DNA from 2 places in the Lactococcus sp. FSL K6-0773 genome. Region 1 is predicted to be linked to the other one. Evidence: riboswitches for the same ligand, from Rfam matches in the RefSeq annotation. Region 1 holds a riboswitch; the other holds the start of a gene.

Region 1 (14,881 bases):
ACAGGGAACGATTGTATCGGAACGGCAGTTCGTTTAGGAGCAGCTTCGGTTTCTCAATTAGAAATCACACCAAGTTTACCCACTGATCGTTTAGATAACAACCCTTGGCCTGAGTGGCCAATGACCTTGAGAGCAGGTTATGGGCAAAAAGAAGCAGAATTTGTGGGAAATACTGATTTGACAACCTATCAAATGACTGCAACAGCTTTTCAAACAAATGCTGAAGGTCAACTTACGGGTTTAAAAGTAGCCAAAGTTGGACCTGACTTCAAGGCATTAGAAGGGACTGAACAAGTAATTGAAGCGGATTTAGTCTTACTTGCTATGGGATTTGTTGGGACTGACACAGGATTACTGGATAAATTTGGTGTTCAAGAAATTTATGATGACTATCGAACAAATAATGACAAAGTTCTAGTTGCAGGCGATGCCAGACGAGGTCCATCTTTGGTTATTTGGGCAATCCGTGAAGGAAGAAAAACAGCCGAAATTGTTGATGAACAATTAATAAAAGTCGCTACAGCATAATTTATCATTCTGTCAGTAAAAAAAAGTTTCTGTCAGTAAAAATGGCAGGAACTTTTTTGTGTCCAAGCTTTTGATGATATGCTATACTTATAAATAATCTAAAAATGAGGTGAGAGATGAAGACACCATTTGTAACAAAAGAACAATTAGAACAAATCACGAAGGAATTTCCAACACCATTTCATCTTTATGATGAAAAAGGAATTCGTCAAAAAGCGCGTGACCTTCACAAAGCCTTTGCTTGGAATAAAGGATTTAAAGAATTTTTTGCTGTGAAAGCGACACCCACACCAGCTATTTTAAAAATTCTTCATGAAGAGGGGTGTGGAGTTGATTGCGCCTCTTATGTCGAATTGTTACTTTCCGAAAAATGTGGGTTTGACGGCTCTGAGATGATGTTTTCATCAAACGATACTCCAGCTGAAGAATTTCAATTTGCTAATCAATTGGGTGCGACAATCAATCTTGATGCCTATGAAGATATTGAATTTTTGAAAAATCTGACAGATTTTATTTTTCCGGAAACAATGAGTTTGAGATACAATCCCGGTGGAGTTTTTGCTATGGGAACAAAAATTATGGATAATCCAGAAGAATCTAAATTCGGAATGACAAAAGCCCAACTCATCCAAGGAATTAAAGATTTGCAAAAATTAGGCGTGAAAAAATTTGGAATGCATAGTTTTTTGGCTTCAAATACAGTGACAAATGATTATTACCCAGAACTTGCCAGCAAGCTCTTTAAGCTTGCTTTAGAAATTAGAGAAGAAACTGGAATTACCCTTGATTTCATTAACTTATCAGGCGGAATTGGTGTGAACTATCGTCCTGATGAGGAGGCAAATGATATTGCAAAAATCGGACAAGGTGTTCACGAAGCTTATGATGAAGTTTTGAGGGCTAACGGAATAGAAAATCTAAAAATTTATACCGAATTGGGACGTTTTATGCTTGCTCCACACGGTCATTTGATTACAAAAGTTTTGCATATTAAAGAAACTTATCGAAAATATGTTGGCGTTGATGCATCAGCAGTTAACTTGATGCGTCCAGCCTTTTATGATGCTTATCACCACATCACAGTTGCTGGAAAAGAAAAAGATGAAGCGACTGAAATTTATGATATTACAGGTTCTTTATGTGAGAATAATGATAAATTTGCAAAAGAAAGAGCCTTTCCTAAAATAGAAATAGGAGATTTATTAGTGATTCATGATACTGGTGCGCATGGATTCTCAATGGGTTATCAATATAATGCTAAATTAAGAAGTTCCGAAGTTTTGCTTCAAGAAGATGGAAAGACTCGTTTAATTCGTCGAGCAGAGAAGCCAGCTGATTATTTTGCAACATTAGATGGTTTTGATTTTACAATTTGAGAAATAAAAAGTTACTGACAGCTCCGTCAGTAACTTTTGCCTCATTTATCCTTTCTGTCAGTAATATAAAGTGCTGACAAAAGGACTAAAATTTGATATAATAAGATGTCATCAATGGCGAAAGCGTTTCGCCAAAATTAGGAGATTCAAAATGAATTTAATCTTAGCAATTTTGCTTATGGTTGTATGCCTTTTGGCAGGTTTTTTCTTGGGAACATGGTTCTCACAACGCCAAACAAAAAAATTACTTATGGATAACCCACCCCTTAATGAAGACGCTGTTCGTCTTATGATGGGATCTATGGGACGTAAACCAAGTGAAGTTCAAGTCCAACAAGTTCTTCGCCAAATTCGTGCTGCTGCAAAGCAATCAGACACAAACAAAAAATAAGCTATTATATACGCTGAGCGAAGCAGTAGAACACAAGTTCTAAACTCTCTCAGCGTTTGCTTTTATCATCATAAATAAAGTATCCATTATATTAAAAAATACAGATTTTGGATAAGAGAGAATTTGAATTAGATATTTTAAAAGGAGAAGAAAAATGGACAATCGACCAATCGGCCTCTTAGATTCTGGTGTTGGTGGACTGACTGTTGCTCGCGAACTCCTTAGACAACTCCCAAATGAAGAAATTGTTTACATAGGAGATACAAGAAGAGCTCCTTATGGTCCGCGTAGTCGTGAACAAATCATTGCGTTCACTTGGGACATGGTTAATTTTTTACTATCAAAAGATGTGAAAATGATTGTAATGGCCTGTAATACAGCAACAGCGATGGCCTTAGAAATTGTAAAAGAAAAACTAGATATACCGGTGATTGGTGTCATCCTACCCGGAGCAAGCTCAGCGATTCAAAAAACAAAAACAAACAAAATTGGTGTAATTGCCACTCAAGCTTCTATTCGTTCAGATGAATATCATAAAACAATTGCTCGTAAATCATCAGCAGTAGAAGTATATAGCCTAGCATGTCCAAAATTTGTTTCAATCGTTGAATCAAATGAAATGGAATCTGAAATTGCTAGAAAAGTTGTATCAGAAAGTCTTGTTCCACTAATTGGAAAAGTAGACACCTTAATTCTCGGATGTACTCACTATCCTCTCTTACGTTCCTTAATCCAAGAAACAATGGGAAAAGAGGTACGTTTGATTGATTCTGGAGCAGAAGCTGTACGAGATATCTCTGTTCTGCTCAACTATTTTTCAATAAATGGACAAGAACGTCAACCATTAGAGCATCGTTTCTATACTACTGCGGGCGTTAATTCATTTCGAGAAATTGCAGAAAAATGGTTAAACATCGGACAACTTCAGATTGAACATACTGAAATAGAGAATTTCAATAAGGAAAAATAAATGGAAAAAACACTTATAATCGCAACAAGAAATTCAGGAAAAACAAAAGAATTTAAGAAATTATTTGCTGATTTCGGTTATGAAATCAAAGATTTAACAGATTATCCAGAACTTCCTGAAATTGAAGAAACTGGAACTACTTTTGAAGAAAATGCTCGTTTAAAAGCAGAACAAATCGCTGAAATTACTGGGCAAGTAGTTATTGGCGATGATTCAGGACTTTGTGTTGATGTCCTTGGTGGTTTGCCTGGCATTTGGTCGCATCGTTTCTCAGCTCCAGATCCTACTGATGAGAAAAATATCGCAAAACTTTTGCACGAACTGGCTCCAACGGCAATTACTCCAGAACGTAGAAGCGCACATTTTCATACTACGCTTGTGGCGGCAAAACCAGGCCGTGAGAGTTTAGTTGTAGAAGCAGATTGGGATGGCTATATTGCTCTCGCTCCTAAAGGAGAAAATGGTTTTGGCTATGATCCTATTTTCATGGTCGATGCCTTTAGAACAGCCGCAGAATTATCAGAAAAAGAAAAAAATCAAGTCTCTCATCGTGGACAAGCCTTGAGAAAATTAATGGCTGAACTTCCTGAGTGGCTTGACAAATAAGTTTAAATAAATTAACATAAATATAATTATGTAAAAGAGGGACGCTTATGTTTGTAGTAATGTCTGATTCACATTATGACCGCGATGTGGTTCAATCCATAAAATCAAAATATTTGAATGAAGCAACTGCTATCTTTCATTGCGGAGATTCTGAACTTCCTAGTTCTGATGAAATTTGGCAAGGAATAACTGTTGTTGCTGGGAACTGTGATTATGATAGTGGATATCATGATTTTCTTACTCAAGAAGTTGAAGGAAAAAAGGTATTAATTACACATGGTCATCTTTTTTATGTTGGTTTAGGATTAGACCGTTATTCTTATTTTGCTGAGGAAAAGAACGCAGATATCGCACTTTTTGGACATATCCATCAACCAGTAGCACAAAAAATTAATAATATACTTTATGTAAATCCAGGTTCAGTTGCACAACCTAGAGGGAAGTATGATATCAAAATGTATGCTATAATTGAGATTGAAGGAGAAGAGTTCAAAGTTTCATATCGAAATCTGCAACATGAACCTATCCCGGAACTACAGTTCAGACTCTAAGTCTACAAAGCTCTTTAAGGAGTAATTTGCATGATTGATAAAAAGATTGAGGATTTTATCTTGAATCAAAGTGAAACCTTTATGATTCCTGCCTCAAATGTTGCTGTACTTTATGCTGAGCATAATATTGCTCATGCCAAACTGATGCTTAGTCAGTATAAGTATTCACGAGTTCCAGTTTTAAATGAAAAAAAAGAATACGTTGGTGTTTTGGGTTTAACAGAAATCGTTGAATTTGAAATGGAACAGAATTTCTTTTTTGAAAAATTACATAATACATCAATTTCGGAAATAGTTAATAAAGATGTTCAAACAGTTGGACCATCAGTAACCTTGGAAGAGATGATGCACAAATTAATTAAGGAGCCATTTCTCCCAGTAGTCAAAAGACAGGAATTTATGGGGATTGTTGTTAGGCAAGAAATATTAAAGGCCTTTAGTGCCTTTGCTCACGACTTTACAAAATATTATGAAATTACCAAACGAGATTGACGAGTATTTAGCAAGCAGAAATTTTTCAGAGAATACTCGTTCAAATTACCATTATGATTTAGTTTCTTTGCAGGCTTTCTTTGAAGATAAGTCACTCACAACAGAAAACTTAGAACTTTACAAAATTCAAATTAGTAATCTTTCGCCAGCAGCACAGCGAAGGAAGATTTCGAGTGCAAATCAATATTTGCTTTTCCTGTATCAAAGACAAAAAGTTGACCAGTACTTTAAAATTAAACAAGTCGTTCAAAAAAAATCACAGACTGCTCAAAGTTATCATCCAATGATTAAGGAATTTCCTGAGTTCTATGGTCCTTTGACCTGTCCAGGACAATTTTTAGCCTTATTAATTTTAGAATTTGGTTTAAATTTTGCTGAGATACAAAAATTGAAATGGGAAAATTTTAATTGGAACTTTAAATATCTCACGATTGAAAAAGCCGGAATAAAACGAGTTTTACCAATTAGAGAAAAATTTGCCATAAGAGTTAAAGCCATTAATAATGCTGATGAATTATTCGCAAAATCTCGTCAATTTCTTTATACTGAATTGAAAAAATTTACGAACTATTCTTCCAAAGAAATTAGAGAACAGTATATCTTGCATCAGGTTAAAGCAGGGAAGTCAATTTATGAACTGGCAACTCTACTTGGTTTAACAACTATTACAACGCTTGAAAAATATTATAGATAGGAATTTACACTATTTTTATTATGTAAACTATGATTAAAGAAATCAATATAAAAATTAAAAACTTCGAGGGTCCTCTCGACCTTTTATTGCATTTGGTAAGTCAGTATGAAATGGATATTTTTGAAGTTCCATTGGTACCAGTTATTGAGCAATATCTTATCTATATTCAAACCATGAAAGAACTTGAATTGGAAGTAGCTGGAGAGTACATGTTAATGGCAAGTCAACTGATGTTAATTAAATCAAGAAGACTTTTACCGACAGTTACCGAAACTTTTATTGAAGATACAGAACAACTTGAGTATGATTTATTGGCTCAAATTGATGAATATCGGAAATATAAAATGTTGTCACAAGATTTAGATGAACTTCATCAGGAACGTAGTCATTTTTATTCAAAAGCTAAGACAGAAATTATCACTGATGAAACTGTACTTTTGCAGGATAAATCTGCTTTAGATTTATTTCTAGCTTTTACTAAAATTCTTGAGTTGCAAAGACAACATTTTCAAGACGAGAACACAAAAATAGCAGCTGAGAAATTTACAATCGCTGATAAGATTTTAGAGTTAAGTACTAGATTTACAGAACAAAAAATATGTAAATTTTCAGATTTATTTTCTAGCTCTACTAATAAAGATGAACTCGTCACCACTTTTATGGCTCTTTTAGAATTAATCAAAAATCAACAGATTTCTTTTTCTCAAGGAGAGCTTTTTGGAGAAATTATTTTAGAAAGAAAAGAAACTAGTGAATAAGACAGCAAGTTGTGAACTCTTACTTTTTGTATCTGGCGAAGCTGGTTTAACTTTGGCAGAATTGTCAGCATTGACAGAAATGTCTAAACAAGCTTGTCAGCAACAAATTGATTACTTAAAAGAAAAATATCATTCTGATGAAGAATCTGCTTTAACGATTATTGAAACTGCAGGTAAATATCGTATGGCTACAAAAGAAGAGTTTGCAGAAATTCTTAAAAACTATGCCAAAACTCCTCTTAATCAATCTTTGTCAAAATCAGCTCTTGAAGTTTTATCAATTATTGCTTATAAGCAACCTTTAACTCGACTCGAAATCGATCAGCTCCGCGGAGTGAATTCCTCAGGTGTTCTCTCAACACTTCGTGCTTTTGATTTGGTTGAAAAGGTCGGGCAAGTTGAAGCACCAGGACGTCCAAGTCTTTATGCAACAACTGATTTTTTCTTAGACTATATTGGGATTAATCATTTAGATGAATTACCTGAAATAGATGAGTCAAGATTTATCGCAGAAGAACAAACCTTATTTAACGAAAGTGAAGAAAATGAGAATCAATAAATATTTGGCCCATGCAGGTGTGGCAAGCAGACGTAAAGCAGAAGAACTAATTTTAGCGGGAAAAGTAACGGTAAATAATGTTCCAATGACAAACTTGGGTTATCAAGTTTCAACTGGAGATATCGTTGAAGTTAATGGAGTAGCAGTTTATAACGAAGAACCCGTTTATTATCTTCTAAATAAACCAAGAGGCTATATTTCTTCAGTTAGCGATGACAAAGGACGTCAAACGGTAATGGATTTAATGCCTCAAGTTAAAGAACGGATTTACCCTGTGGGACGTTTGGACTGGGACACAAGCGGTTTGCTTTTGCTTACAAACGACGGTGAGTTTACGAATATGATGACTCACCCACGTCATGGCGTTGATAAGGTATATGTTGCTAAGGTAGAAGGCCAAGCGAACAAAGAAAACTTGCGTCCTTTAACTTTAGGTATGACTATTGAAGGTAAAAAAGTTAGTCCCGCCCGTTATGAGATTATCAAACAAGAGAAAACAAAAAATCATTCGATTGTTAGTTTAACTATCCATGAAGGACAAAATCATCAAGTTAAAAAAATGTTTGCGGCTGCAGGACTTCCAGTACAAAAATTGAGTCGTATTCAATATGGAACTCTTACATTGGATGGACTTCCAACAGGACAATTTCGTCGTTTGAGTAAAAAAGAAGTTTCTCAATTGATTAATGCAGCCCAAGGAAATTAAGTGATTATTATAAAAGACAATTCTGGTAAAGAGTTGTTTTTTTATTTCTTAAGCAAATCTTATTCTTGATAAGCAAACTATTTTTGTGCTATAATAAAAATATCTTCAGGGCACCGTGTAATTCGGGACCGGCGGTAAATAGGGCTTTGACCTTATGACTCCGCGATTCGCTACGGCGATTGAAGCAGTGAGAATCTGCTAGCGACAGTAAAGTCTGGATGGAAGAAGATGAACAATTTTTGTAGTGTAATCAACTTCGGTTGGATTACTGTTTTTAGCCAAACCAAAAATGTCTATCAACTTCCTCGAAATTTGAAGAATTATTTTCTCATATTTGGAGGTTTTTTTATGTCTAAAACACGTCGGATGGTGTTAATTGCCATGCTTGCTGCATTATCAACAATCTTATTATTGCCGATTTTGCAGTTTCCGCTATTGCCTGGAATTGATTTTATGAAAGTTGAACTCTCAATCATTCCAGTACTTATTGGAGTCTTTACTTTGGGATTGGGTGATGGATTTATAATCCTCTTTATTCGCTCTATCTTATGGTATCTCCTATTTAATCAAGGGCCATCAACTTGGATTGGTGTGCCGATGAACTTCATTGCTTTGGGAATCTTCATGGCAATTGTTTGGTTCTTTACAAAGAAAAAATTCTCAATCAAAAACTATACAGTTGGTGTGGTTTTAGCAGCCATCGCATCAGTTCTTGTGATGATGGTATTGAATGTTTTCTACGCACTCCCTCTCTATCGTTTAGCTGCTGGCTTCGATGTTGATAAGATTTTTGTTGGAGCAACTCATCTTTTTAATATGGGTTCTCTATCAGTTACTTTGAATCCAACTTATCTTTTAACAGTAGTTTTACCTTTTAATGCTTTGCAGTACATCATCTTTGCTCTGGTATTTGGATTGATTGTTGCAGTGTTCAAGAAAAACAAAGTCGTAAAATTTTATAATGCTTAATAAAAAAAGAAATTTCATTGATTTGAAGTTTCTTTTTTTATTTAAATAGTAAATAAGTGGGAATCTCAATTCATATAGTCTGTTTTAAACGCTTTCTTTATGGTATACTAATATTTAGAATATTATAAAATAAAATGGAATAGACTGTATGAAAATTTTTAAAGATTTATGGTGGTTTTTTAAGGCAGAGAGAAAAGGTTATGGCGTTGGTCTATTAGCCCTTTTTATTGTTTCGTTAACTCACTTGATTCCGCCTTTAATTATCGGAAAAATTATTGACCATATTGTTAAGCGTAACCTGACTTTACCCTTAATTTTGAGTTTTTCTGGTATTTTATTGATCACTGCACTCGTTGAATATGGCTTTCGTTTTCTTTGGTCTAAAAATATTTGGGGTGAAGCCTTTAAACTGGAAAAAATAATCCGTAGTCGGCTTTTTAGGCATTTTTTAAGAATGGATACCCTTTTTTATCAGAGAAATCGGACTGGCGATTTGATGGCTCATGCGACAAATGACCTACAAGCGATACAGAGTGTTGCTGGACTTGGTGTTTTGACTTGGGCAGATTCTTTAATGACGGGCGGGATGACAATCATTGCTATGCTCTTATTTATCGACTGGCGTTTGACGATTATTGCTGTCCTTCCTTTGCCTTTACTCGCGCTAGTATCTAAAGTTTTAGGGGATAAAATTCATGTAAGTTTTGAACATGCCCAAGAAACCTTCTCTGAAATGAATGATAAAGTCCAAGAATCGATTACAGGAATGAAAGCAATCAAATCTTTTGGTGAAGAAGAACAAGATATGGCTGATTTCCAAGTTAAGTTAGATAATATTGATAAAGCCTTTATCAGGGTCAATTGGATTGACTCAATGTACGATCCTTTAATCACTTTAATTGTTGGTTTATCTTATACTTTAACCATTCTTTTAGGGGGCTACTATGTTGTTCACCATGTTTTAACGATTGGTCAGTTAGTTGCTTTTATGACTTATATCGGAAATTTGGTCTGGCCGATGTTTGCTATTGGTGTTCTTTTTAATGTTATTGAACGTGGAAGAGCTTCATACAGTCGAGTAGAAAAATTATTAGCTCAAAAAGCGGAATCAAAAATTTCTGAAGGTACTTTGAAAATGCCAAAAGAAGGTCAACTCCTTTTTGATATTGAAAGTTTTACTTATCCAAATGAGAATGAAGGGCGCAATTTGGAGAAAGTTCAATTTAATTTAAAAGAAGGTCATGTTTTAGGTTTGGTCGGACGAACAGGTGCAGGAAAATCAACGATTATTAAACTTTTAATGAGAGAGTTTGACCATTACAAAGGACATATTACTTTTGTTGACCATGATATTATGGATTATCAATTAGATGAATATTTGCCAGCGATTGGTTATGTTCCGCAAGAACATTTTCTATTTTCGATGTCTGTCAGAGATAATATTCGCTTTGCTAAGATGTCAGCGAGTCAAGAAGAAGTTGAAATTGCAGCTAAAACAGCTGGAATTCATGATGATATTATTGCTTTTCCTGAAGGTTATGATACTTTGGTTGGCGAGCGTGGCGTTTCACTTTCTGGTGGACAAAAGCAAAGGTTATCTATTGCGAGGGCGCTACTTATTCAGCCTAAATTATTGATTTTAGATGATGCGCTGTCAGCTGTTGATGCCAAGACTGAACAGTTAATTTTGTCAAATTTGAAGGCCTTACGTCATGAAAGTTCAACGTTAGTTGTCAGTCACAGATTGTCATCAGTAATGGAAGCTAATGAAATTCTCGTACTAGATGAAGGAAAAGTGATTGAGCGTGGTTTGCATGAAGATTTGATTAAATCTGGAGGTTGGTATGCTCAAATGTGGCAAATGCAACAGATTGAAAGTCATTTGACAGCGAATGATGAAGATGAGAATTTACTGACAGGATCGTCAGTAAATCGGGAAGGAGAAGAAAATGGAGAAATCTACTGACAAAATGTCTGTCAGAGAAAGTTGGCAAGTTTTTAAATTTATTTTCAAATTCTTATTACCTTTCAAAAAGTATTTCGTTTGGGCTTTTGTTTTTAGTGTAATTACAACTGCTCTGGCTTCACTTATGCCTTTTGTTTTGTCCGTTTTTATGGATTCTTATTTGACACCTATGAAAGCGACTGACCAGATTATTTTCTATTTTGCAGGTCTTTATTTGATTTTAGCAATAATCAATTCAATAGCTTTCTTTTTCAAATGGAATTATCTGCAAAATGGTTCGATTTTTGTTAATCAATACATTCGTAAGAAAGTTTATCGAAAAATTCATCAGCTAGGCATGCGATATTTTGACCAAAAACCGACGGGTTGGTTAATCACCAGAATCACAAATGACACCGATTTATTTGATTTCTGGCAGACTTTGTTTAATGCATTAACAAGTTTGCTTTCTATTATCATTGCCTTCATTGCTTTGTTTATTATTGACCACCAAATTGCGCTTGTGATGTTGTTGATTCTTCCCCTATTGATTTTGGCAGTATTGATTTATTAAAAAGTGAGTACAAAAGTTTATCAAGCCATGCTTGCTAAGCGTTCAGAATTGAATACGAAATTAAATGAATACATTTCTGGGATGAGAATTATTCAACAATTTCGTCAAGAGAGCAGACTAGGAAATGAATTTGAAAAAACAAATGATGAATATTATGGTTATCGAAAACGAGTGATTCAGATTAATGGGATTTTGTTGAGCCCTTTGGTTAATTTTTTGATGGCCATCTCAATTGTTGTTGTCTTGTTGATGTATTCTAATCGAAGTCTACATGCAGTGGTTGAGGCTGGTTTAATTTATGCTTTCATCAGTAATGTACAAATTTACTTTAATCCTATTTCAGGATTGATGGATTCTTTATCAAACTTTTCAAATGGATTGGTGGCCTCTAGTCGCATTAAGACAATCATGGAAGAAAAAGAATTTGCGCCACAACAAGGAATTTCAACTTCTGTCAGTAAAAATGTTGATGAAAAATTTACTGACAGAAAATCTGTCAGCAATTCTCCAATCATTCAAGAAGGAAAAATTGAATTTCGCAATGTCAGTTTTTCATATGACGGAGAACATCAAGTTTTGAAAAATATCTCATTCATTGTGAATCCTGGAGAAACGCTTGCTTTTGTAGGTCATACAGGTTCAGGAAAATCGAGTATTATTAATGTTTTCATGCGCTTCTATGAATTCACAGAAGGTCAAGTTTTGATTGATGATCAGGACATTAGAAGTTATTCAAAAGAAGAACTTCGGAAAAAAATTGGTTTAGTATTGCAAGATTCCTTTATGTTTGTTGCGTCAGTTACTGACAATATCAAAATGATGAATCCACAGATTACTGACCAAGCAGCCAAAGAAGCGGCTCGATTTGTTCAAGCTGACAAATTCATCAAGGATTTGGAAAATGGTTACGAAACCAAAGTAATTGAAGGTGGAGCTGCCTTCTCGGCCGGTGAACGTCAATTAATTAACTTTGCTCGAACGATTGTGCGTAATCCGAAAATTCTCTTATTAGATGAAGCAACAGCCAATATTGATACTGAAACTGAAGCGCTTATTCAAGAAGGTCTGATAAATATGCGACAAAATCGAACGACAATGGCAATTGCTCACCGTTTATCAACGATTAAAGATGCTGACCAAATTTTAGTCTTGAACAAGGGAGAAATTATTGAGCGAGGAAATCATGACCAACTTTTAGAGCTTAATGGTTATTATGCAGACATGTATCGAATTCAAACTTTACAAAAAGAACTATGAAAAACCACTGATAGCAGCGGTTTTTCATTTATCAGTTTTTCTGATAAAAAATATTGACAAAAAATAAAATAAACGATATAATATAAGAAAGATTGATAAAGAATCGGGAAGGGAGAGTTTATGAATTTTGGTCAGAACTTAAAAAAATTAAGAAAAAATGCAAAATTGACACAGAGTCAATTAGCAGAAAAGCTAGGAATGAAGCAAAATGCTTATGTACTTTGGGAACAAAAATCAACCAACCCAACGTTAGAAATACTAGAAAAACTCGCAGATATCTATGATTTACCTATTCAAGAATTAATCAAAGAAACTGATAATAATGCAGAAAAACAATTAATCGATAATTATCGTTCACTGACAGGAGAACAACAAGAATCAGTTATTAATTTTACGGATTTTCTCATTGAACAAAATAAAACAGAGATTATTAATTTGAAAACCTACAGACGTTCTTCTTTAGATTATGCCATTGTTGAAGATGAAGAATTATCGGCAGGTTTTGGTCAATCTCAAAGCAATACAGGGGGGCATTACAAAGCTTACACATCTGAAACTCTTGGTCGATATGATGGTGCAGCTAGAGTAAAAGGGGAATCGATGGAACCTGAATTCCCTAATTTTTCTATTGCAACATTCTTACACACGGGTTTCGGTCGGAGTGGGGATATTTACGCCATTGCTGAAGGAGATTTGGGCGAAGAACGTTTGTATATCAAACAAGTATTTGAAGAAGAAGATGGACAATTTAGAATTCATTCACTCAATCCAGATCCACAATACAAGGATTTTTATCTAGGACAGGAAGATAATTTCCGAATTATTGGACCAGTAGTTGATAATTTTGAAGAAATTGAAGAATCACAGATTATAGATTAAAATGAGGGCTTAAAAATGAATTGGATAAGAGAAATTTTACCAATACTGGGAATTGGATCAATTTTTGCAATTGCTTATGAATTAGTTTTATGGCTTTCACAGAAATTGATAGAAAATGATAGCAAAGAGAAAATAAAAAAGGAAAAAAAGATTGTTAATGTCAAATTTTTTCATCTTTCAAAAAACCAAAAGAACATTGCATGAACTAAAATAAAAAAGAAAAAAGAATAAGTTTAGTCTTGCAATTTCAGAAAAACTTTGATATACTTATTTACGGTTCTAAAAGAACTGACCGAAGACAGTAGGGGACGAAAGTCATAAACTTCCTACCGAGGACAAATATCAAAATGATAATTGAACTCTCTATGTCTTTTGTGTGTAGAGATTTTTTATTTCTACAACCAAAATAAAATGGAGGTAAAAAAATGAGCGATTACAAAGTAAATGAAGCAACAATTGCTAAGAAAGCAGAATTGGTTGATGTTTACGCACAAAAAATGACTGAAGCAGCATCTATCGTTGTTGCAGATTCACGTGGTTTGTCAGTTGATCAAGATACTCAACTTCGTAAACAACTTCGTGAAGCAGGCGTTGAATTCAAAGTCGTTAAAAACTCAGTTTTGCGTCGTGCAGCTGAAAAAGCTGGTCTTGAAGGTTTGTCAGAAGCATTCTCTGGCCCATCAGCAGTAGCATTTTCTAACGAAGATGTTGTAGCACCAGCAAAAGTTTTGGCTGACTTTGCAAAAGATGCTGAAAATCTTGAAATCAAAGCTGGTGTTATCGAAGGTAAAGTTTCTTCTAAAGAAGAAATCCAAGCTATTGCGTCTCTTCCAAGCCGCGATGGACTTCTTTCTATGCTTCTTTCAGTGCTTCAAGCACCTGTCCGCAACGTGGCTCTTGCAGTCAAAGCTGTTGCAGAAAAAGAAGAATCAGCTGCTTAATTATAAGCAACATTACTTATATCGGCGGATTTACGCAACAAACTAAAAAATTAATAGGAGAATATTAAAATGGCATTGAACATTGAAAACATCGTTGCTGAACTTGAAAACGCAACAATCCTTGAACTTTCTGAACTTGTAAAAGCAATCGAAGAAAAATTTGACGTAACAGCAGCAGCTCCAGTTGCAGCAGCAGCAGGTGCTGGTGATGCAGCAGCAGCTAAAGATTCATTCGACGTTGAATTGACATCAGCTGGCGACAAAAAAGTTGCAGTAATCAAAGAAGTACGTGGAATCACTGGTCTTGGACTTAAAGAAGCTAAAGAACTCGTTGATGGTGCACCAACAATGATCAAAGAAGGTCTTTCTGAATCAGAAGCTAACGAAGTTAAAGAAAAACTTGAAGCAGCTGGTGCTTCAATCACACTTAAATAAGAATTTTATTCTTGTTTAAAAAGAAAATTGAATATTATCGATTTTCTATTAAAAATACTACCAAGTCTTTTCTTGGTAGTATTTTTTTTGCTATCTATGAGTCTCAAATTTTCAAAATTCTTCTTCAAATAGAGCAATAAGTTTAACTGCCCCAATACCAGCAGGGATAATCGTATATGGTTCAAAAATTGTTTGTTCAGTTGAATCGACAATGCTTGTCCAACCGGCAAAGTCATAGCCACGCAACTCG
Region 2 (14,881 bases), 250 kb from region 1:
AATTACTATGCACCAGCACCCGAACGGGCCGATGACAGCTATTTCTTTGCACAAGGTGTTCGTTATGACTTGTTTGGCTCAGCGCTACAAGCTCACATGAACACTCAAATTCGCCAAAATTTCACAGTAAATTATTACGATGAGTTTGGACATAAAATCCAAGAGACTGACCATTATCTTGGATTTACAGGACAAGATTACAATCTTCCTATCCCAACGATTAAGGGTTTTGGCTTTGTGAATTTAACCGAGAATGATGCTAGTAAGAACAACCCTGTCATCAACCTCATCTATAATCATAATTTGCCCACTTATTATGGGAACCACAATAATAATATTTATTATCAAGGGACAGCTTATACGCCTAGTTTCACAATTGGTTACCAGAACATAGGAAACCCTGAGGCAAGTATTACTTACACGCCAGTTAATAATGGTAAGGCAAGTTCTGTCACTCTTCCTCTGATTATGGCTGGCGGAAAAACGGATATTATCTATCCAAACTATAATAGTGTAGCCAATAATAAGACCGTTCCTAATGTCGTATCAGGCGTAGATTACTATTACATGGCAAAGAATTTGGGCATCACAGTAGATCAGGCAAAAGAATTATACTCTGATTTATATGTGGCCTCTACCAGCCTTGAAAAAAATCCTAATGACGGTTTTGCGGATTATTTGGCTGGAGTACACTATGGAGGGTCAGATTTTGGGAGTTTACTTCAAAAACCATTGAATGCACTACCCAATGGACTAAATTATAGTTCTGGAACTAATTATCAGTTCAAGGAAATAGTCGAAAAAGTTTCGACAGTAGATTTATCACACTTAGGCACCTCCATTGCCTCTTATAATCAGAATGGATTAACAGGCATACTAGGAGATGGATTAGCAGGGCTCCCCGTTAGATGGGTAGGAAATCCATATGCTGGAGTGTTTGGTGGAATTTCATTTTTTGAAGCAAATAATACCAAGCTGATGAGTAATAGTTTGATTGGTGATGTTCTTACTAATATGGGTAACTTTACCACGAAATCAGGAAGCGCAGATGTCAATGCAGATATGGATGCTTATATTTTAACTCACTATCCAGGTTTTGCGAGTCTTTCACAAGCCGCTGCGATGGCTAAGTATTATAGCATGGCTAACCTTAACATGGAAACTCGTGAAACGATGTACCTTCAATCAATGTCAGGTACGAAAGGAAATTCTGGAATACTTTTAGGAAGTGCAGCTCTGGTATTCTTGAGTCTGAGTTCAATGGCTTCTGTGTACGGGCTGGCAGGTCTAGCCAAAGGTTTGAAAGATGGATTTACTGGCAAAGGCGGGGGAATCATTAACAATGGCAAAATGACAGGACAGCTAGTAGGGCAGTTGGTTAAGATAAATATCAAAGCAGCCCAAGGGCTTATGAAATCCACGGCTACTGTTATTAAAAATGCAAGTTCTCATGCGATAACCGCAGTGAAAAATGCAGCCTCAGCATTAAAAAATCAAGCGATTTCTCATTATCAAAATGCGACAAAGACAGTTGCACAAGTTTTCAATAGTTTCAAGGCAAAGGCAATCGCAGTAGGACAAAGCGTAAAAACTTTTATCAACCAAGGTGTAAAAACGGCTCAAAAAGCACTCAATACTGCAATACAAGTTGCTAAGCAAGCGGCTCAAAAAGCTGCACAGCTCGCTTCGTGGGTCAGTCAACAAGCAAGCAATGCTTGGCACGGAGTTCAAACGGCCTATCGAACTGTAAGCTCATGGGTGGGAAATGTCTATAATAATTATGTTGCTCCTACTGTCAATTATGTGACCAATGCAGTTTCAAACGTCTATAATCGCTATGTTGCACCCGTTGTTAATACCGTGGTAAATGCAGGTAAGTCATTGATTCACACGGTTGGTGGATGGATCAATTCAGGAGTACATACGGTTGTAAATATTGCTTCCAATATAGGAAAAACGGTTTCCAAAGTGACCAAAACCATAGGAAGTTGGTTCCACTGATGATGAAAAGAAAAAAAGTCATACTGATTTTAACCGTCTCATTTTCATGTCTAGCACTTTTCATTGGTACATTATCATTTGTTGGAGGAAACCTAGGGAAATATTCCATATACTATGCCCAAAATCTTCCTCATGAAACAGGAACAAACTCCGTAATGACTGCTGTATTTAAGCATTTAGGAGATGTTTATATTCCGTACAATTCTTTGGATAATGATGGAAATAAAATGCTAGAAACCGAGGACAAAACCATTCATTATCAAGCAGGAGGAATGTTCAGTCCTACTATGATAACTGTAAAATCTACAAAGGATGGCGATGTCTTGTTATCTTTGCAAAGTGATTCCCAATTTCCATATTGTATTTATGATTTTACAGAAAATACTTATTATGGTTTTAACCGAGCAGGAACTCTCGTTGCTGAATTTATTGATAGCAATACCAATGTTCTAAGTAGTCATCGAGTTTCAGCTTTAAATACGGTTAATAAGTTGCAAAATGAAATGTATGGCCCAATTATTTCTCATAGAAAAGTTCCAAAAATAAACCTTCAATTTATCTATAATTTTGTGAATGAAGGCAAATTCAAATAGGAAAATGGTTCAAGAGCCTATGGTAAAAATAAAAAAGAAGCGTAAAGTTCTAATTATTACGTTTAGCGTTTGTTTCACCGTGAATTTATCCTTGGTTGTGCTATTCCAAGGATGGGTGAATCTTGGAAAATATTCTGTTTATTATGCCCAGCATTTGCCTCATAAGGTAGGGACGAACCGTGTGATGGTTGCGGTATTTAATAATCTGGATGCCATATACATTCCGAATGCTAACTACAATGTTCCATTTGGAGGAGTGCGAGTGAAAACTAGCGAGGGGGATATTGAATATCGCTTTGAAGGATTAAAAATTAATGATATTTCGGTTTTCAAGAAAGGAGAATTATCTTTTAGTTTAAAACCTGAGGCAGGTGGTCTCGATTTAATTGACTTTGTAACTCCATATACATACAATTTTAATTCAAAGGGTGAATTTATTTCTGTGACTTATTCTGAAGAAACGACACCTAAGACAATAAAACCTACGCTACAATATATCATCATTGTTAAAGAAAAATTGAATGAAATGTACGGTTTTATTGTTTCTCATCGGTAAGCACCAAAAATAAATTTGCAGTGGATATATAATTTATTCAATTATTGGAGGTTTAATTCATGAATACAGTAAAAAAAGTTGCTAAATCAGTTGGTAATTGGTTTAAGAGTCTATGGTAAGACGTAAAAAGATTGTATTATTTTTGGTTTTCCCACTTGTTTTACTTATTTTATTATTATGGACCTTTCTTTCAATAGAGAAGAATCTCCACGCTTACTCTATTTATTATGCTCAACATGTCCCACATAGAACTGGTACTGACCCTGTTATGTGTGCGGTAATAGATAACTTGGATAATATTTATATTCCGGAACTAAATAAAAAAAGCCATGTGGAGAGGTGGAGAGATGTAGTAAATTTTGTAAGTAATAAAAAGGGCGATATTACATATGATTTTATACAAACTGTAATAAATGTTGAGTTATCCAAAACTGCTCAACTTTCTGTCGGCTTGCCTCAGTATAATCCTATTGGACCTAAGGTAAAGTACCAAATAATTTACTCTACTGGAAAGGCTGGAACAAGTTTTTATAACTTTGAACACTCTGAAAGTCAATGTCTATCTTTTGACTTTTCTGGGAGATTGATGTACATATCAAACTTAGATAACAAAGGATTTTATAATTTAAGGAAAAAAACAACAGATTTGAGTTTAAAAAATATAGAAAATTGGAAAAGGGATGCTTATTCAATTATCGTTAAAAAAAGGAAAGTTCCGTCGATAAAGCTTCAATTTCTTTATAACTGGTTGAATTATAAGAGGTTTAATTCATGAATACAGTAAAAAAAGTTGCTAAATCAGTTGGTAATTGGTTTAAAAATCTATGGTGAAAAAAAGAAAAGGGAGGTTTTTAAAAGTATTTTTGTCTATCATCATTTTTATTGTTTTTGTATTATTAATTAGTGGATATGGATACCGAAATTTAAGGGTTTATTCAATATATTATGCACAAAATATTCCTCATAAGTCAGGAACAGACCCTGTTATGTGTGCAGTTATCTTTAATTTATCAAGCGTCTATCTTCCACATGCGGATTTGAGCACAGAAATAGACAGATTCAAAGATAATCAACATTGGGTTCAGTCATATAATAGGTATTTCACATACAATTTTTCTCAATTTGATATAGAATATCACAGGGCAAATCAAGATTTTGTGAGTTTCAGTTGGTATTTTTTTGAGAATACATATAATTTAGTCATTTCTGATAAAAACGATAATATTTACAGGGCCTATGAATTTAATCGTTCGGGTAGATTGTTATCAATTGATATAGGAGATAAGAGTCGAACGATTCCTACAAATAAGGATAAAGAGATTTTATCCTATTGGAAAAATAAACTTTATGGTGATATCGTTCAAAAGAGAAAAAAGCCAATAATCAATCTTCAGTGGCTCTATAATCGGTTAAATTATAAGAGGTTTAATTCATGAGTATGGTGAAAAAAAGAAGAGGTAAGTTTAGAAAAGTATTTTTGCCTATCCTAATATTTATTGTTTCTGTATTAATCATTATTGGATACGGGCACCATAATTTTAGGGTCTATTCAATTTATTATGCGCAGAATATTCCTCATAAATCAGGGACAGCCCCTGTTATGTGCGCCGTAATAGATAATCTGAATAGTATTTATATTCCTAACCTTAATGAAAAAAGTCGTTATGATAATTGGAGAGATGTAGTGAACACTGTAAGTGATAGGACAGGTGTGATTGAATATGATTTTGTGAACAATAGTATTCTGATAGGAAAAACTTTTAGGATTTAGAGGGGATATCTCCTTTGAATCAGGATAAATTTATCTCAGGTATAAATATGTATACAAGAAAGAAAATTGGATACGTTTTAAATTTCAATATCACAAAAAATAAATTAATAAAAGAATATAAGGTCTATTATAGTAATCAAGGGAGATTTGAAAAAATATTCATTATTGAAAATAACACCGAAAAAGGATTTAGTGTCACGGAGTATAAAAATAATTTAGCAACGATATCCAAACTTCAACAAAAATTATATGGTTCAATTATTCAAAAAAGCCAAGTTCCGTTGATAAATCTTCAAATGCTTTATAACTGGCTGAATTATAAGAGATTTAATTCATGAGAACAAAGGATGAAAATGATGAACAAAAATACACAGAAAACAGATACTACTCCGAAAAAGAAAAGAATTTTGCCATGGTTAATTCCTTTGATTGTGGGGATGATATTTTTATCTCTTGTGATTACCCTTTTTAGTGTTTCCAAAGTAGCGAAAATTTATCATCAGGTAGAAAAACAAGAGTTACTAGACGAGGTAACTCACACGATAAATAATGGGAAAAAGCAACTTGTAACTTCTCAAGGTTCAAATCCATTTTATATAGATATTAAAGCAAGTGAAAGTTGCACAGATACCATTGTTGTAACTTTGATAGTCGAAAATGATTATGTTTCTTATGTCAAAAATGATATGCCTATGATAAAAAAATGGATAATAGAGGGAATGGAGAGTGCAGAAGGAATAAAACTTACAAAATCAGAACATCATGGGTTAAAGAGATGAATTTTAAAATGAGATTTGTTTTAAAGGACAAGACAGGAAAAATTCTTGGGGGCTTTGATTATAAAATTAAATAATATTTAACTATAGTGGACTTTAATAAAGTAGGGTGATGTTCGCTTGTACTATCTGTCTGTGAACTTTTAATGTTTGATTTTAATTTGTTAACTTAAAGAATACGTTTTTATTTCTTGACAATCTTTAAATTTAAATGCTATACTTTAGCTACAATTGAATAAATCTTCAGGGCAGGGTGTAATTCCCTACCGGCGGTATAGCCCGCGAGCTGCTTGCAGCATGATTCGGTGAAACTCCGAGGCCGACAGTATAGTCTGGATGAAAGAAGATAATAAAACCATAATACTCTAGTCAGTATTATGTCTATTTAGCCTAAAACTCTGGAGTGAATTGATACAATTCACTCCATTTTTGGTTTTTTGAGCTGCTTTTTTGCTCAAAAAAAAATAGAAAATTTATCAAAAGACCCTGAAATTTTATTTTAGGGTCTTATTTTTTATTAGAAAGGATGAATAGATGAAAAAAGACGAATACTACATGGATTTAGCAATTGTACTTGCAAAAAAAGGAGGTGGTAATGTCAACCCTAACCCTCAAGTAGGAGCCCTTATTGTCAAAGAAGGGAGAATTATTGGTCAAGGTTATCATGAAAAATATGGGAAAGCTCACGCGGAAATCAATGCTTTTAAGGATTGTAACGAATCTCCCGAAGGAGCCACGCTTTATGTGACCTTAGAGCCTTGTGCGCATCAGGGAAAACAACCCCCTTGTTTTGAAGCGATTATAAAAAATGGAATTAAGCGTGTTGTTATCGGGCATTTAGACCCCAATCCCTTGGTTTCAGGAAAAGGAATTAAAGCAATGAGAGAAGCTGGAATTGAAGTTTCTCTCAATGTTTTAGAAAAAGAATGTGAAGAATTAAATAAAATTTTCTTTTATTATGTTAGTCAAGGGCTTCCCTATGTCATGATGAAGTATGCAATGACTTTAGACGGAAAAATTGCGACATCAGCAGGTCAATCAAAATGGATTACAGGTGAAATTGCAAGACAGAAAGTACATCAAGACCGTTCACGTTTTATGGCAATTATGATTGGTGTTGAAACGCTTATTTTAGATGATCCACAACTCTCTGTCAGGTTGGAAAATGGAAAAAATCCGATAAGAATCATTTGTGATACTCATTTAAGAAGTCCTTTGGCTTCCAAGATTGTTTCCACAGCTACTGAAATTCCAACGATTATTGCTACAGCTGAGTCTGACCCCGAAAAACAAGCTCCCTTTCTTAAAGCGGGTTGTGAAATTATCTTAGTTTCTTGCCTAGAAGGAAGATTGAATTTGAAAGAATTGACCAAAAAGTTAGGAGAAAAGGGGATTGACAGTATCATCTTGGAAGGTGGAGGAACATTAAATGCTTCGGCATTAAAAGCAGGGATAGTCCAAAAAGTTCAAACTTATATTGCCCTTAAAATATTTGGTGGAAAAGAAGCACCAAGTCCAGTTGAAGGACATGGAATCGAGCAACCCAATCAAGCCTATCTCCTAGAAGGGGCTCAAATAACCTATCTAGGAGAAGATATTTTATTAGAAAGTGAGCTTCTTTAATGTTTACAGGAATAATTGAAGAATTAGGGGAAGTGAGTCGCCTGCAAAAAAGAGAAAAATCCTTCAAAATTAGTATCCGTGCTTCCTTGATTTTAGAGGATATGAAACTTGGAGATTCTATTTCAACAAATGGTTTATGCCTGACCGTTTCTGAATTTAATCAAAAAGAATTTACGGCTGATATTATGCCTGAAAGTCTAAATCGCTCAAATCTTGGGACCTTAAATGTGGGTGCCAAAGTTAACTTAGAACGAGCGATGCCATTAAATGGCCGATTTGGTGGGCATATTGTGTCAGGGCATATTGATGGAGTTGGCCAGATTTTAGAAGTAAAAAAAGAAGAAAATGCCATCTGGTTTGAAATCAAAACGAGCTTAAATTTAATGAGATACACCGTCGAAAAAGGCTCGATTACGATTGATGGGATTAGTCTTACAGTTGCTCAGGTTAAGTCGAAATCTTTTAGTGTTTCCATTATTCCACATACGCTCAAAGAAACGATAATGGCAGATAAAAAAGTGGGTGATACTGTTAATTTAGAAAATGATATTTTGGGGAAATATATAGAAAAATTATGGGGCGATAGTAGTTCTTCGATGAAAGAATCTTCAGTAACTAAAGAAAAGCTATTTAACAACGGATTTTTATAGGAGATAAAATGTTCCAATATAATAAAGTAGAAGAAGCACTTGCTGCACTTAAAGCAGGGGAAATGATTATCGTTAGTGACGATGAAAATAGAGAAAATGAGGGCGACCTTATCTGTGCGGCCGAATTTATCAGTCCAGAAATAATTAATTTTATGGTAAGTGAGGCCAAAGGATTGATATGCGCACCACTCAGTGAAACTTATGCTAAGAATTTACAATTAGAAGCAATGGTAGAGAAAAATACAGATAATCATGGAACAGCTTTTACAGTTTCGGTTGATCATATTGAAACTAGCACAGGAATTTCGGCTTTTGAACGGGCCTTAACCATAAAAAAACTTGTTGATGCCGAGAGTTTACCAAGTGATTTTCGTAGACCAGGTCATGTATTTCCACTTATTGCCAAGAAAAATGGTCTTTTTGAGCGAAATGGTCATACTGAGGCTACGGTTGACTTGTTGCGTCTGGCTGGTTTAAAAGAAGTAGGTGTCTGCGTTGAAATAATGGACGAAGATGGAACAATGATGCATAAGGAGAAACTGAAGGAAAAAGCGCAAGAGTGGGGCTTGAAATATATCACAATTAAAGCTATTCAAGAGTATCTTAAGCAAAATGAACTACAAGTAGAACAGGTGACTAGAGCTAAACTACCGACGAAATATGGTATGTTTGATATTTTAGGATTTGTCAATAAAATAAATGGTGAGCACCATGTTGCTTTAGTTAAAGGAGATATTGGTGACGGTCAAGCTATTCTTTGCCGCGTTCACTCAGAATGCTTAACTAGTGATGCTTTTGGTTCTTTGAAATGTGACTGCGGTGGACAATTAGAAGAAGCATTAAAAAAAATAAATGATGAGGGGCGTGGCGTGCTTTTATATCTTCGACAAGAAGGACGTGGAATTGGTTTGATTAATAAACTTCGTGCCTACTCACTTCAAGATGAAGGACTTGATACGGTTGAAGCTAATTTAGCTTTGGGGTTTGAAGAAGATGAGCGAGAATATTCTATTGGAGCACAAATTTTAAAAATAATTGGGGTGAAATCATTGAAATTAATGACTAATAATCCGCAAAAGATTAATGATTTTCAAAAATATGGTCTAGTAGTTGAAGAAAGAGTAGCTCTCCAAATCAAAGATAACCCCTTTGACCTTGATTATTTAAAAGTAAAACAAAATAAAATGGGACATTTGTTTGACTAAAGTAAAATAGAAAGTAAGGATAGAAATATGACAATTATTGAAGGAAATTTAAGAACAGAGAATGCAAAATATGGGATTGTAGTTGCTCGATTTAATGAATTTATCAATGCAAAACTTTTGTCAGGAGCATTAGATGCACTCAAAAGACATGGAGTCCAGGAAGAAGAAATTGATATAGCATGGGTTCCAGGTGCATTTGAAATTCCCATTATTGCCCAAAAAATGGCGACTTCCAATAAATATGAAGCAATTATATGTTTAGGGACTGTCATCAGAGGCTCAACTTCTCATTATGATTTTGTTTGTAATGAAGTTTCTAAGGGGATTGCTCATGTTTCCTTAAACTCTAATATTCCGGTCATGTTTGGTGTACTAACAACTGAAAATATAGAACAAGCCATTGAGCGTGCAGGCACAAAAGCTGGAAATAAAGGTTTTGAAGTAGCGGTTGGAGCAATTGAAATGGTTGATTTAATGAGAAAGATTGGCTAATTTATCTATAAGTGCATTTATTTAAATGCGCTTTTTATTTTGAAATAGGATAAAAACTGTTCTAGCGAGCTATCAGATTGCGAAATATGCTATAATTAAAGCATGAAAAAACTACTGTCACTTGTTATTATCGTTGTCGGAATTGTTGCTGACCAAATTTTTAAAAATTGGATTGTTGCTAATATTCAGCTTGGAGATACAGAAAAAATTTGGCCTAATGTTCTTAGTTTAACTTATATCAAAAATGATGGAGCAGCTTGGTCTTCATTTTCAGGTCAACAATGGTTTTTCCTTATCTTAACACCGATCGTCTTAGTTGTTGCCCTTTGGTTTTTATGGAAAAAAATGGCACAAAACTGGTATTTTATTGGATTAACTTTAATTATTGCGGGTGCTTTGGGAAATTTTATTGACCGAATTCGTCAAGGATTTGTTGTTGATATGTTCCAAACTGAATTTATTAATTTTCCAATTTTTAATATTGCGGATATCTTATTATCTGTTGGTTTTGTTCTTCTTTTCATTGCAATTTTGACAGACAAAGAAACAAAATAAATTGATTAAAAAATCACTGACAGAAAGTTTTATTTAACATTTATAAAAAGGAAAACACACTTGCCTATCATAAAAATTAACGAAGAAAACAAAGGCTTACGTCTTGACAAGGCGCTTGCCAATCAAACAGAATACTCACGGAGCTTACTGACAGAACTTATCAAAAATGATAAAGTATTTGTTAACAGTGAAGCAAAAAAAGCAAAGTATAAAGTAAAAGTAGGGGACAGGATTGAATTTGAAGTTCCGGAAGCGGAAGTTCTTGATATTGTTGCTGAAGATTTGCCACTAGAAATCATTTATGAAGATTCAGATGTTGCAGTAGTAAATAAACCTCAAGGAATGGTAGTTCATCCTGCAGCCGGTCATGCTTCAGGGACATTGGTTAATGCAATCATGTATCATATCAAAGATCTTTCAAGCATTAATGGTGTAATTCGTCCAGGAATTGTGCATCGTATTGATAAGGATACGAGTGGTCTTTTGATGATTGCCAAAAATGATAAAGCACACGAAAGTTTGGCAGCACAATTAAAAGATAAGACTAGCAAACGTCGTTATTTAGCGATTGTCCACGGTGAAATTGCTAATGATAAAGGAACCATTGAAGCGCCAATTGGTCGTAATCTTAAAGATCGCAAAAAACAAGCCGTAGTTTCTGGCGGAAAACCAGCCGTGACTCATTTTGAGGTTTTAGAACGATTTTATGGCTATACTTTGATTGCATTACGCTTGGAAACTGGGCGTACACATCAGATTCGTGTACATATGAATTACATTGGTCATCCTGTGGCTGGTGATCCACTCTATGGGCCAAATAAAACATTGACACCTAATAAAGGGCAATTTTTGCATGCTGAAACATTAGGTTTTGACCATCCAACAACTGGTGAGTTTATGGAATTCCAAGTTGATGCTCCTGAGATATTCAATGAACAATTAGAAAAGCTTAGAGAACAAGTTTAAACTTGTTTTTTTTGTATTTAAAAAAGAACTATATTTACTGACAGACTTTCTGTATTTGTCAGCAAATCAGACATCAATAAAAGATAGATGATGTATAATAGAGTTACTGATAGTTAGTAGGTTTTTATTAGTAAAAGGAGACTATTATGAACTTTTTTAATCAGATTTTTCATAATCAAATTTTAATGACAGCCATTGTGAGTTGGGCTCTGGCTCAGTTAATTAAAATAATTATCGAACTTATTCGGACACATCGTATTAATTGGCAATTAATTTTTGCAACAGGTGGAATGCCCAGCTCTCATAGTTCATTGGTTGTTGCTTTGGCAACGGCTACTGGATTGAGACAAGGATTTGATTCATCGCTTTTTGCTATTGCTACTGTTTTAGCCTTCGTTGTTTTATATGATGCCCAAGGTATTAGAAGACAGGCAGGAAATCAAGCCAGAATTATTAATCGAATGTTACAAAATGTCGAAAATGCCGGAATCAAAGTAGATAAAAATTTAAAAGAATTATTGGGGCATACACCAATTCAAGTGATGGGTGGAACAATTTTAGGAATAATAGTTGCTTTAGTAATGAATTAAGAAAAAATTCTGTTGCAATCAGAGTCGTAAGCGTTAACTATAGTGTAGTTTATAAATGCGAAGTAAAAAATGAGAAATTATCATCTAAAAATTAAGGTTATTGTAAGAAACAAAAGCCAAGCTATGGTAAAATGGTAATATGAATAATATAGTATTTATTAAGTATAAAAAAGGATTCTGTCTTGCATTAATGATAGGAATCTTTCTTTTAATTAACGGGATTGCTATTTCTTTGACGCAAGTGTGGAACGCAGATCACATCATTGCGCTTTTGTTAGGAAATATTCTTTTAATAGCAGCCTATTTTTATTTTGTTGGAATTTATAAATTATCGAAAAAACTTTTTGACTCGAAGAATAAAAATGAAACTACTGACAAGTCTGTCAGTAAAATTGAGTTACTTACAGACTTGTCAGTAACAAAATATTATCGAATAAGCTTTTGGTTAGTAGCTTTGTTAACTTTTATCTTGCCGTTTCTTTTTATGATTCATGTGCCTGATAGTAAGCATGCTTGGGACTATTTCGTTATATTTAATTCTACGACAGAACTCCATGGTCAATCTTTTGGACTGTTACCTGAAACTGCTTCGCGTTTAGGATATTTTCTTCGTTATCCAAATAATCAATTTTTAGGGATTTTATTTAATCAAGTTTTCTCACCATTTGCAGGAAGTGTTGAACTAAAAATGTGGGTTGTGACAGCAGTGTCTGCACTGTTGACAAGTCTCGGAGTTTTAGCTGGAACCTTAAGTGTTAAGGCTTTGAGCGGGAAAAGACATGCGCTCTTATACAATGTTTGTGCTCTCGGGTTCTTACCTTTTTACGTTTATGGTGCACAACTCTATAGTGATACGATTACACTTCCTTTTGTATCCTTTAGTTTGTTGTTCTTTATATATGCCATTAAATCACAAAAAATAACTCAACAAGTTCTATGGTATTTTTTGGCAACAGTATTGGCAGTTATAGGTTATGAATTTAAGCCAACAGTGTTAATTGTGCTTATTGCTGTTTTGATTTTCCTTGGACTTAATAAAAAATGGAAACAACTTTTGCTTTTACTCCCAATGTTTGCTATTTTATTTGTTGGGGGACATTTCATGGTTAAAGCAACTATTGCGACCGAGCCAGCTTTTTCTCAAGAGGCTAATGAACGTCGTAATCTTCCGATGATGCACTGGATTGCTATGTCTTGGTCGCCAACTAATAAAACGGGTGGATTCAATAAGAAAGTGAGGCTTTATTCTGAATCTTTCCCAACTTATGAAGCGAAAAAAGAGGCTGATAAACAACTCTTCATAGACAATCTTAAGAAGATGGGACCTGTCGGAGTTGTGCGACAAATTGGACGTAAGTTGGCCTATACTTGGTTATATGGTGATTTGAACAGTTCGTTTTATACTTATCATCATGAAAATAAATTTATTAATCGTTACTTTGATTATTTATCAGGAACCTCATTTTCTTTGGATGGCCCTGGTAATATAACAGGTTGGTTTATGCTAAAGGCTGTTCAAACCCTTTATTGGATTGGCCTAGTTGTTTTACTGTGGCGTCAAATCTGGCGAATTTTAATCAGCAAGAGAAATTGGTCAAATCCCTGGTTTATTCCAGCTTTGGCCTTTGTTGGATTGAGTTTTTTCCTTATTCTATGGGAAACAAATTCACGTTACCTTTATCAATTTGCCCCTGTTATGATTGCTTTAGCAAGTTTAGGTTTAATAGATAAGCAGTTTAAAAAGAAAAAAATTAAGGAGTGAATATGACTAAGATTCTTTATATGGTCGTGCCATGTTACAATGAAGAACTGGTACTTGATGAAACTTCCGAACGTCTCAAGGCTAAATATGAACAATTGATTTCAAATAATATTATTAGTCCAAAAAGTAGAGTTGTCTATGTTAATGATGGCTCAAAAGATAAGACTTGGGAAAAAATTCAAGAAAAACATAATGAAAATCCGATGTTTAGTGGGATTAATCTCTCGAGAAATCGAGGACATCAAAATGCTTTGCTCGCTGGTTTAATGACCGTGAGAAATTTAGCAGATTGCGTTATTTCAATGGATGCAGATTTGCAAGATGATATTAATGCAATTGATGAAATGCTTGAAAAATTTGAAAATGAGAACTGTGATATCGTTTATGGTGTACGGGATAATCGGGACACTGATACAGTTTTCAAAAGAAGAACTGCTGGAGCTTTTTATAAATTAATGCAAGGTTTGGGGAGCCAAAGTGTTCCTAATCATGCTGATTTTCGTTTAATGAGTCGCCGTGCCCTTGACGGTTTAGCTCAATTTCCTGAACAAAATCTCTTCTTAAGAGGAATGGTTCCTTTGGTTGGCTATAAATCTGATATCGTTTATTATACACGTGGAGAACGTTTTGCCGGTGAAAGTAAGTATCCTTTGAAAAAAATGATTAGTTTTGCGCTGGATGGAATTACTTCAACATCAGCTGCACCGATGCGTTTGATTTTTTGGATTGGTTTAATTTGGTTTTTGCTAGCTATTGTAGGAGCAATTTATATTATTGCTCGCCATTTTATTAATGGTTCTGACGTTGCAGGTTGGGCTTCGACAATGCTGGCTATTGTTGGATTTGGTGGGGCTAATCTATTAGCTCTAGGTGTAATTGGTGAATATATCGGAAAAATCTTCTTGGAAGTTAAACAACGTCCTCGTTATTTGATTGAAGACTTCATTAACGAAGATTAAAAATGATAAATTATCATTAATTATTCAGAAAAACCGTATGGTTTTTTTGTTTTATGCTTGTTATAATGAGCAAGTAAATAAAAATTTTTGATTACATTTGCAATTAAAGAAAGGCGAGGTGCCAAATGAGCTACCATGTTTTGATTGTTGAAGACGAGCCGAGTCTCTCTGATTATGTCAAAAAAGAGTTGATTTTTGAAGATTATCAAGTTTCAACCGCTTTTGATGGCCTTTCTGCTTTGGAAATATTTGAAACTGCTAAGCCTGCTATTGATGTTGTTTTGCTTGATTGGATGATTCCAAAATTAGATGGCTTGACAGTGTTACGTCGAATGAAAAAAATTCAGCCTGATACACCAATTATCTTCTTGACAGCGTGTGA

The links. Region 1 has a riboswitch for FMN ahead of MHB61_RS02575 (ECF transporter S component). Riboswitches for the same ligand answer to the same signal wherever they lie in the genome.
Region 2: it holds a riboswitch for FMN, as region 1 does, so the genes downstream of both, ribD (bifunctional diaminohydroxyphosphoribosylaminopyrimidine deaminase/5-amino-6-(5-phosphoribosylamino)uracil reductase RibD) here and MHB61_RS02575 (ECF transporter S component) in region 1, are expected to answer to the same signal.

What each region holds. Positions count from the first base shown of each region.
Region 1 covers NZ_JBBOVF010000001.1:510,722-525,602, forward strand. Annotated here, with positions in the region: gene MHB61_RS02520 (glutamate synthase subunit beta) at 1-528, shown strand, start outside; gene MHB61_RS02525 (diaminopimelate decarboxylase) at 645-1,904, shown strand; gene MHB61_RS02530 (YneF family protein) at 2,056-2,295, shown strand; gene racE (glutamate racemase) at 2,450-3,265, shown strand; gene MHB61_RS02540 (nucleoside-triphosphate diphosphatase) at 3,266-3,871, shown strand; gene MHB61_RS02545 (metallophosphoesterase) at 3,919-4,422, shown strand; gene cbpB (cyclic-di-AMP-binding protein CbpB) at 4,453-4,914, shown strand; gene xerD (site-specific tyrosine recombinase XerD) at 4,892-5,608, shown strand; gene MHB61_RS02560 (segregation/condensation protein A) at 5,638-6,366, shown strand; gene scpB (SMC-Scp complex subunit ScpB) at 6,359-6,925, shown strand; gene MHB61_RS02570 (pseudouridine synthase) at 6,912-7,631, shown strand; FMN riboswitch at 7,729-7,865, shown strand; gene MHB61_RS02575 (ECF transporter S component) at 7,980-8,600, shown strand; gene MHB61_RS02580 (ABC transporter ATP-binding protein) at 8,749-10,566, shown strand; partial or broken gene MHB61_RS02585 (ABC transporter ATP-binding protein) at 10,550-12,376, shown strand; gene MHB61_RS02590 (helix-turn-helix domain-containing protein) at 12,497-13,255, shown strand; gene MHB61_RS02595 (hypothetical protein) at 13,271-13,459, shown strand; ribosomal protein L10 leader region at 13,530-13,655, shown strand; gene rplJ (50S ribosomal protein L10) at 13,681-14,196, shown strand; gene rplL (50S ribosomal protein L7/L12) at 14,266-14,631, shown strand; gene MHB61_RS02610 (hypothetical protein) at 14,743-14,881, opposite strand, start outside.
Region 2 covers NZ_JBBOVF010000001.1:763,539-778,419, reverse strand. Annotated here, with positions in the region: gene MHB61_RS03755 (KxYKxGKxW signal peptide domain-containing protein) at 1-2,001, shown strand, start outside; gene MHB61_RS03750 (hypothetical protein) at 2,001-2,594, shown strand; gene MHB61_RS03745 (hypothetical protein) at 2,599-3,150, shown strand; gene MHB61_RS03740 (hypothetical protein) at 3,263-3,925, shown strand; gene MHB61_RS03735 (hypothetical protein) at 3,975-4,586, shown strand; gene MHB61_RS03730 (hypothetical protein) at 4,936-5,259, shown strand; gene MHB61_RS03725 (hypothetical protein) at 5,278-5,700, shown strand; FMN riboswitch at 5,933-6,049, shown strand; gene ribD (bifunctional diaminohydroxyphosphoribosylaminopyrimidine deaminase/5-amino-6-(5-phosphoribosylamino)uracil reductase RibD) at 6,232-7,320, shown strand; gene MHB61_RS03715 (riboflavin synthase) at 7,320-7,970, shown strand; gene MHB61_RS03710 (bifunctional 3,4-dihydroxy-2-butanone-4-phosphate synthase/GTP cyclohydrolase II) at 7,979-9,175, shown strand; gene ribH (6,7-dimethyl-8-ribityllumazine synthase) at 9,203-9,667, shown strand; gene lspA (signal peptidase II) at 9,770-10,222, shown strand; gene MHB61_RS03695 (RluA family pseudouridine synthase) at 10,283-11,188, shown strand; gene MHB61_RS03690 (divergent PAP2 family protein) at 11,335-11,778, shown strand; gene MHB61_RS03685 (glycosyltransferase family 39 protein) at 11,918-13,540, shown strand; gene MHB61_RS03680 (glycosyltransferase family 2 protein) at 13,543-14,499, shown strand; gene MHB61_RS03675 (response regulator transcription factor) at 14,625-14,881, shown strand, end outside.